Regions from separate parts of the Streptomyces sp. NPDC088733 genome, predicted to be linked through region 4. Evidence: riboswitches for the same ligand, from Rfam matches in the RefSeq annotation. Region 4 holds a riboswitch; each other region holds the start of a gene.
The links. A riboswitch is a leader RNA that binds a small molecule or an ion and turns the genes downstream of it on or off. The one in region 4 is predicted to bind thiamine pyrophosphate.
Positions count from the first base shown of each region.

Region 1: linked by a shared signal. The riboswitch ahead of thiO (glycine oxidase ThiO) and the one ahead of ACIP64_RS26095 (thiamine ABC transporter substrate binding subunit) in region 4 are both predicted to bind thiamine pyrophosphate.
Region 2: linked by a shared signal. The riboswitch ahead of thiC (phosphomethylpyrimidine synthase ThiC) and the one ahead of ACIP64_RS26095 (thiamine ABC transporter substrate binding subunit) in region 4 are both predicted to bind thiamine pyrophosphate.
Region 3: linked by a shared signal. The riboswitch ahead of ACIP64_RS04855 (purine-cytosine permease family protein) and the one ahead of ACIP64_RS26095 (thiamine ABC transporter substrate binding subunit) in region 4 are both predicted to bind thiamine pyrophosphate.

Region 1 covers NZ_JBIVLH010000005.1:101,994-105,283, reverse strand. The annotation lists gene ACIP64_RS11235 (Rv2175c family DNA-binding protein) at 1-344, opposite strand, end outside; gene ACIP64_RS11230 (NAD(P)/FAD-dependent oxidoreductase) at 446-1,657, opposite strand; TPP riboswitch at 1,740-1,852, shown strand; gene thiO (glycine oxidase ThiO) at 1,848-3,014, shown strand; gene thiS (sulfur carrier protein ThiS) at 3,020-3,220, shown strand; gene ACIP64_RS11215 (thiazole synthase) at 3,226-3,290, shown strand, end outside.
Region 2 covers NZ_JBIVLH010000029.1:57,971-61,260, forward strand. The annotation lists gene ACIP64_RS35590 (hypothetical protein) at 1-166, opposite strand, end outside; gene ACIP64_RS35595 (YibE/F family protein) at 193-1,524, opposite strand; TPP riboswitch at 1,587-1,714, shown strand; gene thiC (phosphomethylpyrimidine synthase ThiC) at 1,706-3,290, shown strand, end outside.
Region 3 covers NZ_JBIVLH010000002.1:322,830-326,119, reverse strand. The annotation lists gene ACIP64_RS04855 (purine-cytosine permease family protein) at 1-1,332, opposite strand, end outside; TPP riboswitch at 1,324-1,417, opposite strand; gene ACIP64_RS04850 (SDR family oxidoreductase) at 1,665-2,411, opposite strand; gene ACIP64_RS04845 (L-aspartate oxidase) at 2,522-3,290, opposite strand, start outside.
Region 4 covers NZ_JBIVLH010000015.1:98,243-101,532, reverse strand. The annotation lists gene rlmN (23S rRNA (adenine(2503)-C(2))-methyltransferase RlmN) at 264-1,370, shown strand; TPP riboswitch at 1,439-1,543, shown strand; gene ACIP64_RS26095 (thiamine ABC transporter substrate binding subunit) at 1,535-2,611, shown strand; gene ACIP64_RS26090 (ABC transporter permease) at 2,587-3,290, shown strand, end outside.

The sequences.
Region 1 (3,290 bases), on a different contig from region 4:
CGGCGCTTCACCTCGGTCCCGCGGTTCTCGCGCAGCGCCTGCACCGGGGTGCCGGGCAGGCTCTCGTCCGGGGTGAACAGCCACTCCAGGGCTTCCTCGTCGCTGAACCCGTCGTCCTTGAGCAGGTTCAGCGTGCCGGTGAGGCCCTTCACGATCTTCCCGTCGCCGATGAAGTCGGCGGGGACCATGAGCACCCTGTTCTCCCCGCGGCGCACCGCGATGAGCAGCCCTTCCTTGATCATCTGGCGGACCCGGGTCACCTCCACGTCGAACTGCTCGGCGATGTCGGGGACGGTCAGCCAGGAGGGTACGAGGGCATCAATCTTTGCGTCGATCTCGGTCACAGGACAAGCGTGCCATCCCGGACCCGTACCGCGGTACTCGTGGCGTCCACCAGGGGCATGCGGGGCCCCCGGCGGCAGGCCGGGCCGGCTGTCCGAACCGGTCAGAGGACGGCGGCCCGCAGCTGGACGGCGGGGTCGGCGAGCAGGGTCCGGTCGACCCGGGCCTCCCGGGCGATGAGCTTGCGGGCCTGGGCCAGGTCGCGTGGGCGGCCCACCGCGAACAGCGCGACGAGCACGTCGCCGCGCAGCCACAGCACCGACCAGGCGGGGCCGTCCGGGTCGCCCCGCAGCAGCATCTCGTCGGATGCGCCGTGGTAGCCCGCGTACTGCACGAAGCGCCCGAACTGCTCGGACCAGAAGTACGGGACGGGGTCGTAGGCCTCGTCGCCGCCCAGGATGTTGGCGGCCGCGGTGCGGGGCCCCTGGACGGCGTTGTCCCAGTGGTGGATGAGCAGCCGCCGGCCGTACCGGGCGGAGGGGAAGGAGGCGCAGTCCCCGACGGCGTACACGCCGGGCACGGAGGTGCGCAGCCGGTCGTCGACGAGGACCGCCCGGTCCGGGCCGAGGTCGACCCCGGAGCCGGCGAGCCAGTCCGTCGCCGGCCGGGCGCCGATGCCGACGACGACGGCCTCGGCGGCGATCTCGTCGCCGTCGGCGAGCCGGACGAGGCCGGGTTCGACAGCGGCGACCGCGGCGCCCGTGCGCAGTTCGACGCCCGCCTCCGCGTACCAGCCGCGCATCCGGTCGGCGATCCGCTCGGGCAGCACGCCCGCCAGCGGCCGGTCGGCGGCCTCGACGACGGTCACGGCGCAGCCGGCGTTCCGGGCGGCCGTGGCGAACTCGGCGCCGATCCAGCCCGCGCCGACCACGACGACCGTCTTCCGCGCCTCCAGGACCGGGCGCAGCCGGGCGGCGTCGTCCAGGGTGCGCAGCATGTGCACGCCGGGCACCCCCGCGCTGCCGGGCAGCACGATCGGCTCGGCGCCGCTCGCCACGACGAGCGTGTCGTACTCCACCGGGCCTGCGTCGGTGAGCAGTTGGCGCTCGTCCGGGCGCAGCGCGCTCGCGTGCCTGCCGAGCAGCAGCTCGACGCCGATGCCGCCGAAGTCCACCTCCAGCAGCGCGCCCGGGCCCTCGTCGGCGCCGAAGAGGACCCCCTTGGACAGCGGCGGCCGGTCGTACGGGGGATGCCGCTCCGCGCCGAGCAGCGTGATCGTGCCGCCCCACCCCTGCTCGCGCAGGGACACGGCGGTCTGCACCCCGGCCATCCCGGCCCCGACGACGACGGCTCGCTGCTCGCTGCTGCTGGTCACGCTGATCACCGTAACCCCGGGTGGCGCGCGCTCCGGTAGCGGCGCCCTACTCGCCCTCAGGAGTGCGTACTAAAGTGGCGCTCGAAGCACTCGCGGGAGCCCGGCGCACCGGGCTGAGAGGGCGGCTGGCCGGCCGCCGACCGTACGAACCTGATCCGGGTCATGCCGGCGAAGGGAGGAGCGGAACACCGTGCAACGTCATGACGCGTCCCACCCGGCCGACGCGGTCGTCGTCGGCGGCGGGATCATCGGACTGGTCACCGCCTGGAGGGCGGCCCTGCGCGGACTGCGCACGGTGGTCGCCGATCCCGAGCCGGGCGGCGGCGCCGCCCAGGTGGCCGCGGGGATGCTGGCCCCCGTCACCGAGCTGCAGTACGGCGAGCAGGCCCTGCTCGACCTCAACCTCGCCGCGATCCGCCGCTATCCGGCGTTCGCGGCCGAGCTGGAGGAGACCACGGGCCTGGACCTCGGCTACCGGGCGTGCGGCACGCTCGCCGTCGCCCTGGACGCCGACGACCGGGCGGAGCTGCGCGAACTGCACGCCTTCCAGACCTCCTTGGGACTGAGCGCGGAGTGGCTGAGCGGGCGGGAGTGCCGTCGCCTGGAGCCGATGCTCGCGCCCGGTGTGCGCGGCGGGCTGCGTGTCGACGGCGACCACCAGGTCGATCCGCGGCGGCTGGTGGCGGCGCTGCTGCGGGCCTGCGAACTGTCCGGGGTGGTGTTCCGCCGTGCGGCGGTGGCCGGGGTGGACGTCACGGGCGACCGGGCGCGCGGGGTGGTGCTCGACGACGGAACGGTGCTGGCCGCCGGGCAGACCGTGCTGGCCGCCGGGAGCCGCAGCGGCCTGCTCGGCGGGCTGCCCGAACACCTGCTGCCGCCCGTGCGCCCGGTGAAGGGCCAGGTCCTGCGGCTGCGGGTGCCGGCGGCGTACGCGCCCTTCCTCTCCCGCACGGTGCGGGCCGTGGTGCGCGGCGCGCATGTCTACCTCGTGCCGCGGGAGAACGGCGAGCTGGTCGTCGGCGCCACCAGCGAGGAGATGGGCTGGGACACCACCGTCACGGCCGGCGGCGTGTACGAGCTGCTGCGCGACGCCCACGAGCTGGTGCCGGGCCTCACCGAACTGCCCCTGGTGGAGACGGTCGCGGGACTGCGGCCCGGCTCCCCCGACAACGCCCCGATGCTGGGCCGCACCGCACTGGACGGCCTGCTCGTCGCCACCGGCCACCACCGCAACGGCGTGCTCCTCACCCCGCTCACGGGCGACGTGATGGCGGAGGTGCTGACGGGCGGCGAACCGCCCGAGGTGGCCCGTCCCTTCTCCCCCGGCCGATTCACCCCTCAGGAGCAGTACGCATGACCGCGATGACCGTCTCCGTCAACGGCGAGCCGCACGAGGTGACGCCGGGACTCACGCTCGACCGGCTGGTCGCCGGTCTGACCACCGCCCCCTCCGGTGTCGCCGCCGCGCTCAACGAGACCGTGGTGCCGCGCGGGCAGTGGCCCGCAACCGCGCTGTCCGAGGGCGACCGCGTCGAGGTCCTGACCGCTGTGCAGGGAGGCTGACCGCCATGGCCGACGACCCGCTGACCATCGCCGGAACGGCCTTCGGCTCCCGCCTGATCATGGGGACCGG
Region 2 (3,290 bases), on a different contig from region 4:
GCGGCAGATACTCCACGACCACCACGACCGTGCCCTTCCCGATGCTCTCCCCCTCGGTCGCCGGATACGCGAGGAAGGCCTCCGCACCCCCGCGGACCTGCACGATCACCTCGCCGACCAGCCCCGGGCCCACGGCCCCGGTCACCCTCCCCTGGAGCCCGACCACCCCGTCCACCCCCGTACTTCAGGAACTCACCGTGCCCGGCGCCGGCGGCGCCCGCCGCCCGTGGGGACAGTGTCCCTCCCGGAGCGGTCCGCCGACACCACCAGCGCGGCCAGCGCGGTCGTCAGCGGCACGGCCACCACCAGCCCGATGCTGCCGACCAGGGTCCGGACGATCTCCTCCGCCACCAACTCGCTGCCCGCCACCGCCAGCACGCCGCGCTGCGCGATGGAGAACAGCAGCAGCAGGGGCAGCGCGGCGCCCGCGTACGCCAGCACAAGGGTGTTGACGACCGAGGCGATGTGGTCGCGCCCGATGCGCATCGCCGCCCGGTACAACTTGTGCCAACTGGCGCCCGGATCGGCGTCCCGGAGCTCCCACACGGCCGAGGTCTGGGTGACCGTCACGTCGTCCAGCACACCGAGCGATCCGATCACGATCCCCGCCAGCAGCAGGCCGTGGATCTCGATGCCCGGGTAGAGGTCGTGGATCAGCCCGGTCTCGTCCGAGGTGTTGCCGCTGAGCACCGCCCAGTCGATGAACACCGAGCCCAGCAGCGCGATCAGCAGCAGCGAGCAGAGCGTGCCGAGGACGGCCACCGAGGTACGGGCGTTGAGGCCGTGGCACATGTAGAGCGCGATCAGCATGATCGCGCTGCCGCCGATGACCGCCACCAGCAGCGGGTCGCTGCCGTGCAGGATCGCCGGGAGGATGAACAGCGTCAGCACCGCGAAGCTGACGATCAGCGCCGCCAGCGCCAGGAACCCGCGCAGCCGCCCGACCACGACCACCGCCGCCGCGAAGAGCCCGGCCAGCAGCCACAGCGGCAGCGCCCGGTCCACATCGGTGACCGAGTACTGCAACTCCTTCGGCGCGCCGGGCGCGTAGGACAGCAGGACCTTCTGCCCCTCGGTGTAGTGCCGGGTCTGGGTCGGCTGCACGATCTCGGTGAAGGTACGGCCGGTGTCCTTGCCCGAGGTGACGCGGATGGTCGCCCGCTCGCAGATCGACGGGGTCTTCGGCGGGGCCGCGCCGGGGCCGCCGGTGTTCGGCTCCGCGTTCACGTCCGCGCACTTGACGTTCTCCACCCGCACCACCCGGCCCGACTGCGTCTGCTGGTCGAACCCGACGCCCGAGCGCTTGTGGGCCGGCACCCCGTTCGGCCAGAGCACCACCAGCCCGACCACCACCGCGGCGACGAACGGGATCAGCACCGCGGCGATCACCTTCCGCAGATGCCGGGAGACCGGCGGCACCGGACCGTGGCCATGGCCGTGACTGTGGCCGTGACTGTGCCCGTGACCGGGGCCGTGGGCGTGGCCGTTGCCGGGGCCGGGGGGCTGCGCATGAGGGGAGTCCACGCGCCGATCATCCCAAGGCCCACTGGTGCGCGCCGGAGAAGACCCGCTAGCGTGGTCGCACCTTTGCACACCGCGGGAGCTCGGAGCACCGGGCTGAGAGGGCGCTGACCGGCCGAGGGCCACCAGCTGCGCCGACCGCTGAACCTGTTACCGGGTAATGCCGGCGTAGGGAGTGGGTCTCATGACCATGCAGGATGCACGCGCGCGCGAAATCGGCTGGCACAAGGGCTACGTGACCGGGTCCCGCCCGGACATCGAGGTACCTGTCCGCCGGGTGCACCTGACCAACGGCCAGGACGTGACGCTGTACGACACGTCCGGCCCGTACACCGACCCGAACGTGACCACCGACGTCCGCCGCGGCCTTTCGCCGCTGCGGGAGAACTGGATCGTCGCCCGCGGCGACACCGAGGAGTACCCCGGCCGCCCCGTCCGCCCCGAGGACGACGGCCTCAAGCACACGTCACCCCGCGGCGGGCTGCGCAACCTGGACGCCGTCTTCCCCGGCCGCCCGCGTCTGCCGCGGCGCGGACGCGGCGGGCAGCCGGTCACCCAGCTCGCGTACGCCCGGCGCGGCGAGATCACCCCGGAGATGGAGTTCGCCGCGATCCGCGAGAACGTCGCCCCCGAGGTCGTCCGCGAGGAGATCGCGGCGGGCCGGGCGGTGCTGCCGGCGAACGTCAACCACCCGGAGATCGAGCCGATGGTCATCGGCAAGCGGTTCCTGGTCAAGGTCAACGCCAACATCGGCAACTCCGCGGTGACCTCCTCCATCGAGGAGGAGGTGGAGAAGATGACCTGGGCGACCCGCTGGGGCGCCGACACGGTCATGGACCTGTCCACCGGCCGCAACATCCACACCACCCGCGAATGGGTGCTCCGCAACTCCCCCGTCCCCATCGGCACCGTTCCCCTCTACCAGGCCCTGGAGAAGGTCGACGGCAAGGCCGAGGAGCTGACCTGGGAGATCTACAAGGACACGGTCGTCGAGCAGGCCGAACAGGGCGTCGACTACATGACCGTCCACGCGGGCGTCCTGCTGCGGTACGTCCCGCTCACCGCCCGCCGCAAGACCGGCATCGTCTCCCGCGGCGGCTCGATCATGGCGGCCTGGTGCCTCGCCCACCACAAGGAGAGCTTCCTCTACGAGCACTTCGAGGAGCTCTGCGAGATCCTCGCCGCCTACGACGTCACCTACTCCCTGGGCGACGGCCTGCGCCCCGGCTCCATCGCGGACGCCAACGACGAGGCGCAGTTCGCGGAGCTGCGCACGCTCGGCGAGCTCAACTCCGTCGCCAAGCGGCACGGCGTGCAGACCATGATCGAGGGGCCGGGGCACGTCCCGATGCACAAGATCAAGGAGAATATCGACCTCCAGCAGGAGATCTGCGAGGAGGCGCCGTTCTACACCCTCGGCCCGCTGACCACCGACATCGCGCCCGCCTACGACCACATCACCTCCGGCATCGGCGCCGCGATGATCGCCTGGTGGGGCACGGCGATGCTCTGCTACGTCACGCCCAAGGAGCACCTGGGCCTGCCCGACCGCGACGACGTCAAGACCGGCGTCATCACGTACAAGATCGCCGCCCACGCGGCCGACCTCGCCAAGGGCCACCCCGGCGCCCAGGACTGGGACGACGCCCTGTCCGACGCCCGCTTCGAGTTCCGCTGGGAGGACCAGTTCAACCTGGCCCTCGACCCGGACACGGCACGGGCCTTCCACGACGAGACCCTGCCGGCGGAGCCGGCGAAGACGGCGCACT
Region 3 (3,290 bases), on a different contig from region 4:
CGCCACGTAGTACGAGAGGTCGGCGCCGTGCAGGGCGTCCGCCACCGGGCCGACGTACAGGCTGGTGTCCATGAACGGAACGGCCGCGGCGAAGGCGGCGGCGAACGCGAGCACGGCCGGCAGCCCGGGCTGCGGACGGCCGGTCTCGGCGGCGAGGTCGATCTCCTCGCCGCCCCGCGCCCGTGCCCGGGCCAGCCAGTCGACGACGACGATCGCCACGAACCCCGGGATCCAGTAGCCCACGAACAGAAGGACGTTCTGGAAGCGGGCCGTGGTGTCGGCGGCGTGCATCCACAGCACCAGGGGGAAGCCGAGGGCGGCGGCCAAGGCGGCCGCCGCCGGGCGCGGTATGCGCACGCCGGCGGTCTGGAGGGCGAGCGATCCGCTGTAGTCGTTCATGGCGTTGCTGCACAGGGCCGCCAACGCCACGGCGAGCAGCCCGAACGCGCCCACCGCCCCGCCTCCCAGCAGATCGGCCACCCCGGCAGCGGTCTGGTCGGTCAGCACCGACGCGCCCCACAGCCCGAGCGCCTGGACGGCCACGAAGGACACCACCAGGCCCGCGGTGGTGAACCAGAACATGCGCGGGCGGGAGGTGGTGCGCGGCAGGTAGCGGCTGAAGTCGCTGGCGTAGGGGGCCCAGGACAGCGCGAGACTCAGCGCGATGGTGCTGGTCAGGACGAACGCGCCGCCCCGGTCGGCGCCGTGGGCGGAGCCCGTGGCCGCGGGGTGGACGCCGTCGAGCAGCCTCCAGGCGATCAGCGCGAACGCGGCGGCGAGCACGAAGGTCATGACGATCTGGAGCCGGTGGATGGCCTCGTAGCCGAGGACGCCGAGAGCGCCCTGGGCGAGCATCATCACCAGGACGCCGAGCCAGAACGGCAGTCCGCACAGCCGGGCCAGCGCGTCGCCGCCGAAGAGCCCGATCAGCGCGTCCCAGGCGACCGAGGACAGCCACTGCAGGATGCCGGGGAGCGCGACGGCCCGGCCGAAGGCGAGCCGAGCCAGCGGCAACTGCCCCGCGCCGGTCCGGCTTCCCCAGGTGCCGAGGTACGCGGTGGGGATCGCGCCGATCACGGTGCCGAGAACGACGGCCGCGAGCGCCGTGGCGAAGTCCAGCCCGAGGGCGATGCCGATGGTGCCGGTGAACACGCCGGTCATGGTGAGGTTGGGAGCGAACCACACGGTGAACAGCCGCCCCGGGCCGCCGTAGCGGTTGGTCTCGGGGACCGGTTGTATGCCGTGCGCCTCGATGCGGAGATCGCCCGCTGCCGCCGGCATACGGCCGTCGAAGACGGTCTGCCGGCCGTCGGAAACATGCGTCAAAGGCATGGAAGACATCCCTCCGCCAGTGCGAACTGGTTCAGGTTCGACGGGTGTGATCTCAGCCCTCGGTGGGGCACCCCGTGTCCGGTACGACGGACAGACTAACCCGATCCCGCTGCTCAGCGCGTCGACAGGAGGGCACGGCATCAGCACGGCCCGCGGGCAACACGGTCAAATGCTGCCAAACGCGGGCTGTATGGATCTTCCTCAAAGGGCGTGGGACGGCTCGGGCCGCACCGCGCAGATGTCGAGCAGGTGCCGCCGGGTCGTGTGCGCCCGGTCGCGCTCCGCATGGCGGTGGCCCCTGCCCCCCGGCGGGCAGGGGCCATCCGCGGGCGTCACTTCTGCAGCGCCAGCCAGTCGGCGAAGCGGGTCGCGCCGAGCTGCGCGCTCCCGAGCGGCACGAGCGAGCTCTCTTCCAGCTCGGACCCCCAGTAGGGGGCGTGCGGGTCCGCGACGACCGTACGGGGGTCGTTCGAGGCGGCGAGCGCGTCCCGGATGAGCTCGTCGAACCGGAAGGCGTCGGGGCCGGCGATCTCCAGCGTTCCGTCGAGGGGGGCGCCGGCCGCGGTGCGGGCGACGGCGAGGGCCACGTCGTCGGAGTGGATGGGCTGGAACTTGACGGGAGCGATGCGCACCGTGTCGCCCTCGGTGGCCGAGTCCGCGATCCCGTTCGTGAACTCGAAGAACTGCGTGGCGTGGACGATGGAGTACGGCAGGCCCGACGCCTTGATCAGCTCCTCCTGGGCCAGCTTGGCGCTGAAGTAGCCGTTCTCCGGGAGCCGGTCCGTGCCGACGATGGAGAGCGCGACGTAGTGGGTGGCACCGGCCTCCGCGGCCGCCTTGAGCAGGTTGGTCGTGCCGGTGCGGAAGAAGTGCATCACGGCCTCGTTCTCGAACGAGGGCGAGTTGGAGACGTCGACGACGACCCGCGCGCCTTGGAGCACCTCGGCGACGCCCTCTCCCGTCAGGGTGTTGACGCCCGTGTTGGGCGAGGCGGCGACGGCCTCGTGCCCGTGGTCGCTGAGGTTGCGGACGACCTTCGAGCCGATGAGCCCGGTTCCGCCGATGACGACGACCTTCATGGGAGCTTCCTCTCGGAGAGTTTCGTGCGTACGGAGAAAATGACCGGGCGGGGACCCCGCCTGTGACAGGCGCCCGGCGGGCTCGCGCGCCAATGCGCGCGAGCCGGGCGTCACTCGGCGAGCTTCCCCTCGGTGGAGACGTCCTCCATCAGGGCGGAGATCTCCTCGGGGACGGGCGGGATGCTCTCGCGGGTGATCCCCGTCGTCGGGGACCAGACGAGGTTCACCTGGAACGCGGGGTCCAGGTCCGGGTAGTCGCTGCGGTTGTGGCAGCCACGGGTCTCGCGGCGTTCGAGCGCCGATTCGAGTGTGGCCCGCGCCGCCAGCGCCGCCGCCTTGAGGTCGAAGGCGTGCGCCAGGTCCTGGAAGCCGGCGATGTCGGGGTGGACGCCGATGTCCGCCATCCGCTTCTCGATCGCGGTGAGTTCCTCCAGCCCGGTCAGCAGCCCCTGTTCGTCGCGGACGACTCCCGCGTGCTCGGTCATGGTGTTGCGGATGGCGCGCTGGAGGGCGCGGACGTTCTCGTGGCCGTCGGCCGCGAGGAGGTCGTCGACCTCTGCCCGGGCGTGCGCCACGGCGGACGCCGACCGCGGCTGCGAGGTCAGCGACTGGGAGTAGGCGGCGGCCGCCTGTCCGGTGAGACGGCCGAAGACCAGCAGCTCGATGAGGCTGTTGCCGCCCAGCCGGTTGGCGCCGTGCAGGCCGCTGGAGGCCTCGCCGATGGCGTACAGGCCGCGGACGTCCGTGCTGTGGTCCTCGGGCCGGACCCAGACACCGCCCATCGAGTAGTGGGCTGTGGGCGCGATCTCGATGGGCTCGCGGGTGATGTCCAGCATCTGCAGGTCCAGCAGGGTCTGGTAGACCCGGGGGAGCCGCGTC
Region 4 (3,290 bases):
GAAGAATCTCTCCAGGAGGGTTGTCTCCAGTGGCGGGTGCCGTGAATCATCCAGCACGCCGAGCCAGGGCCGGCCCACGGCTACCAGCGATGGCAGAGGACGCTGGGGCCCCGCTTTTCACTCAAGCCCATGTGCCCGAGCACCAGACGCCGTCCCTCGGCCGTGCAGAATCGGCTGGTGCTGACAGGGGACACCTGAGGGTGACGGGAGCCTCACCCATCTGACCTGGGCCGCCCCAAACGATCTGCGACACTGGACGGACCATGCCTGCACCCGGAGAACTCACTTTCGTCGCGCCGCGCGCCGCCAAGAAGCCGCCGCGGCACCTTGCCGACCTCACGCCCGACGAGCGGCGGGAGGTGGTCGCGGAGCTGGGGGAGAAGCCGTTCCGGGCCAAGCAGCTGTCGCAGCACTACTTCGCGCGGTACGCCGACGACCCGGCCGCGTGGACGGACATCCCGGCGGCGTCGCGCGGGAAGCTGGCCGAGGGGCTGCTGCCGGATCTGATGTCGGTCGTGCGGCACAGCAGCACGGACAACGACACGACGCGCAAGACGCTGTGGCGGCTGTTCGACGGGACGCTGGTCGAGTCGGTGCTGATGCGCTACCCGGACCGCGTGACGATGTGCATCAGCTCGCAGGCGGGCTGCGGCATGAACTGCCCCTTCTGTGCGACCGGGCAGGCCGGCCTGGACCGGAACCTGTCCACCGGCGAGATCGTGCACCAGATCGTCGCGGGCATGCGCGCGCTGCGTGACGGGGAGATCCCGGGCGGCCCGGCGCGCCTGTCGAACATCGTCTTCATGGGCATGGGCGAGCCGCTGGCCAACTACAAGCGTGTGGTCGGCGCCATCCGCCGGCTGACCGACCCCGAGCCGGACGGGCTGGGGCTGTCGCAGCGGGGCATTACCGTCTCCACGGTCGGCCTCGTGCCGGCGATGCTGCGTTTCGCGGACGAGGGCTTCAAGTGCCGCCTCGCGGTGTCGCTGCACGCGCCCGACGACGAGCTCCGCGACACCCTGGTGCCGGTCAACACGCGCTGGAAGGTGCGCGAGGTGCTGGACGCCGCGTGGCACTACGCGGACGTGTCCGGGCGCCGCGTGTCGATCGAGTACGCCCTGATCCGGGACATCAACGACCAGGCGTGGCGCGCCGATCTGCTGGGGCGGCTGCTCAAGGGCAAGCGCGTGCACGTCAACCTGATCCCGCTCAACCCGACGCCGGGCTCGAAGTGGACGGCGTCGCGGCCCGAGGACGAGCGGGCGTTCGTCGCGGCGCTGGAGGCGCACGGCGTCCCGGTGACCGTGCGGGACACCCGCGGCCAGGAGATCGACGGGGCCTGCGGGCAGCTGGCGGCTTCCGAGCGCTGAGCGGCGCTTGCTAGGGTGGCGGTCGTTTGCGGCCGTTTGCCCTGAACGGCCTGAACGATCGACAACAGAACATCCGACAGGGGAGCGCACACAGCGCTGAGAGTGCGGCACGGCCGCAGACCCTCGAACCTGATCCGGGTCATACCGGCGTAGGGAGTCACTTGATGAGCACCATCCGTCGGCGTGCCGCCGGCACCGCCCTCGTTGTCGCGCTCGGCGCGGCGTCCCTCGCGGCCTGCGGCGAAGGCGGCGATTCCGCCGGCGGCGGTTCCAAGACCGTCACCCTCGTCAGCCACGACTCCTTCGCCGCCTCGAAGGCCGTGCTGAAGGAGTTCACGCGGCAGACCGGCTACACGGTCAAGGTCCTGCGCGGCGGCGACGCGGGCGCGGCGGTCAACCAGGCCGTGCTGTCCAAGGGCAACCCGCAGGGCGACGTCTTCTTCGGCGTCGACAACACCCTGCTCTCCCGCGCCCTGGACAACGGCCTGTTCACCCCGTACGAGGCGAAGGACCTGGACAAGGTGCCCGCCGCCCTGCAGCTCGACGCCGCGCAGCACCGTGTCACGCCCGTCGACTTCGGCGACGTGTGCGTCAACTACGACCGCGCCTGGTTCACCGCGCACAAGGTGCCCGTTCCCGAGACCTTCGACGACCTGGTCAAGCCGGAGTACAAGGACCTGCTGGTCACGGAGAACGCCGCGACCTCCTCCCCGGGCCTGGCCTTCCTGCTCGCGACCACCGCCAAGTACGGCGACGGGGGCTGGCAGGACTACTGGACCAAGCTGAAGGCCAACGGCGTCCAGGTCGTCGACGGCTGGGAGCAGGCCTACTACGACAACTTCTCGGGCGCGGGCGGCGGCAAGGGCGACAAGCCGCTGGTCGTGTCCTACGCCTCCAGCCCGCCCGCCGAGGTGCTCGCGCTGAAGGAGCAGCCCGCGCAGGGCCCGACCGGCGTGGCGACGGCCACCTGCTTCCGGCAGATCGAGTTCGCCGGGCTGCTGGACGGCGCGAAGAACAGCGAGGGCGGCAAGGCGCTGATCGACTTCCTGCTGAGCCGCGCCTTCCAGGAGGACATGCCGCTCAGCATGTTCGTCAACCCCGCCCGGGACGACGCGAAGCTGCCCGAGGTCTTCACCAAGTACGCGCCCGTGATCAGCGGTTCGGCCACCGTCGAGCCGAAGAAGATCGCCGCGAACCGTGAGCAGTGGGTCAAGACGTGGTCCTCGCTCGTGCTGAAGTGACCGGAGCGGCCCGGCGCAGGGCGGCCGCCCTGCGGCCGCACGCCGTGCGGCTCGGCCTGATGGCCGTGCCGGCCGCCTTCTTCGCGGTGTTCTTCGGCTACCCGGTCGCCGCCATCGTCACCCGCGGGCTCCGCGAGGGCGGCCACTGGCGCCTGGACCGCTTCGCGGACGTGCTGGGCGATCCCGACATCCTGCACGTGCTGTGGTTCACCTGCTGGCAGGCGGCCGCCTCGACCGCGCTGACCCTGGCGGTGGCCCTGCCGGGCGCCTATGTGTTCGCGCGCTTCGACTTCCCCGGACGGCATCTGCTGCGGGCGGTGGTGACCGTGCCCTTCGTGCTGCCGACGGTCGTCGCCGGGTCGGCGTTCCTCGCGCTGCTGGGGCGGGGAGGGCTGCTGGACGAGCTGTGGGGGGTGCGCCTGGACACCACGGTGTGGGCGATCCTGCTGGCGCACGTCTTCTTCAACTACGCCGTGGTCGTACGGACCGTGGGCGGCCTGTGGGCGCAGCTCGACCCGCGGCAGGAGGAGGCCGCGCGCGTGCTGGGCGCCGGGCGGTTCGCCGCGTGGCGGCGCGTGACGCTGCCCGCGCTCGCGCCGGCCGTGGCGGCGGCCGCGGTCATGGTGTTCCTCTTCACCTTCACGTCCTTCGGGGTCGTGCAGATCCTCGGCGGACCCGC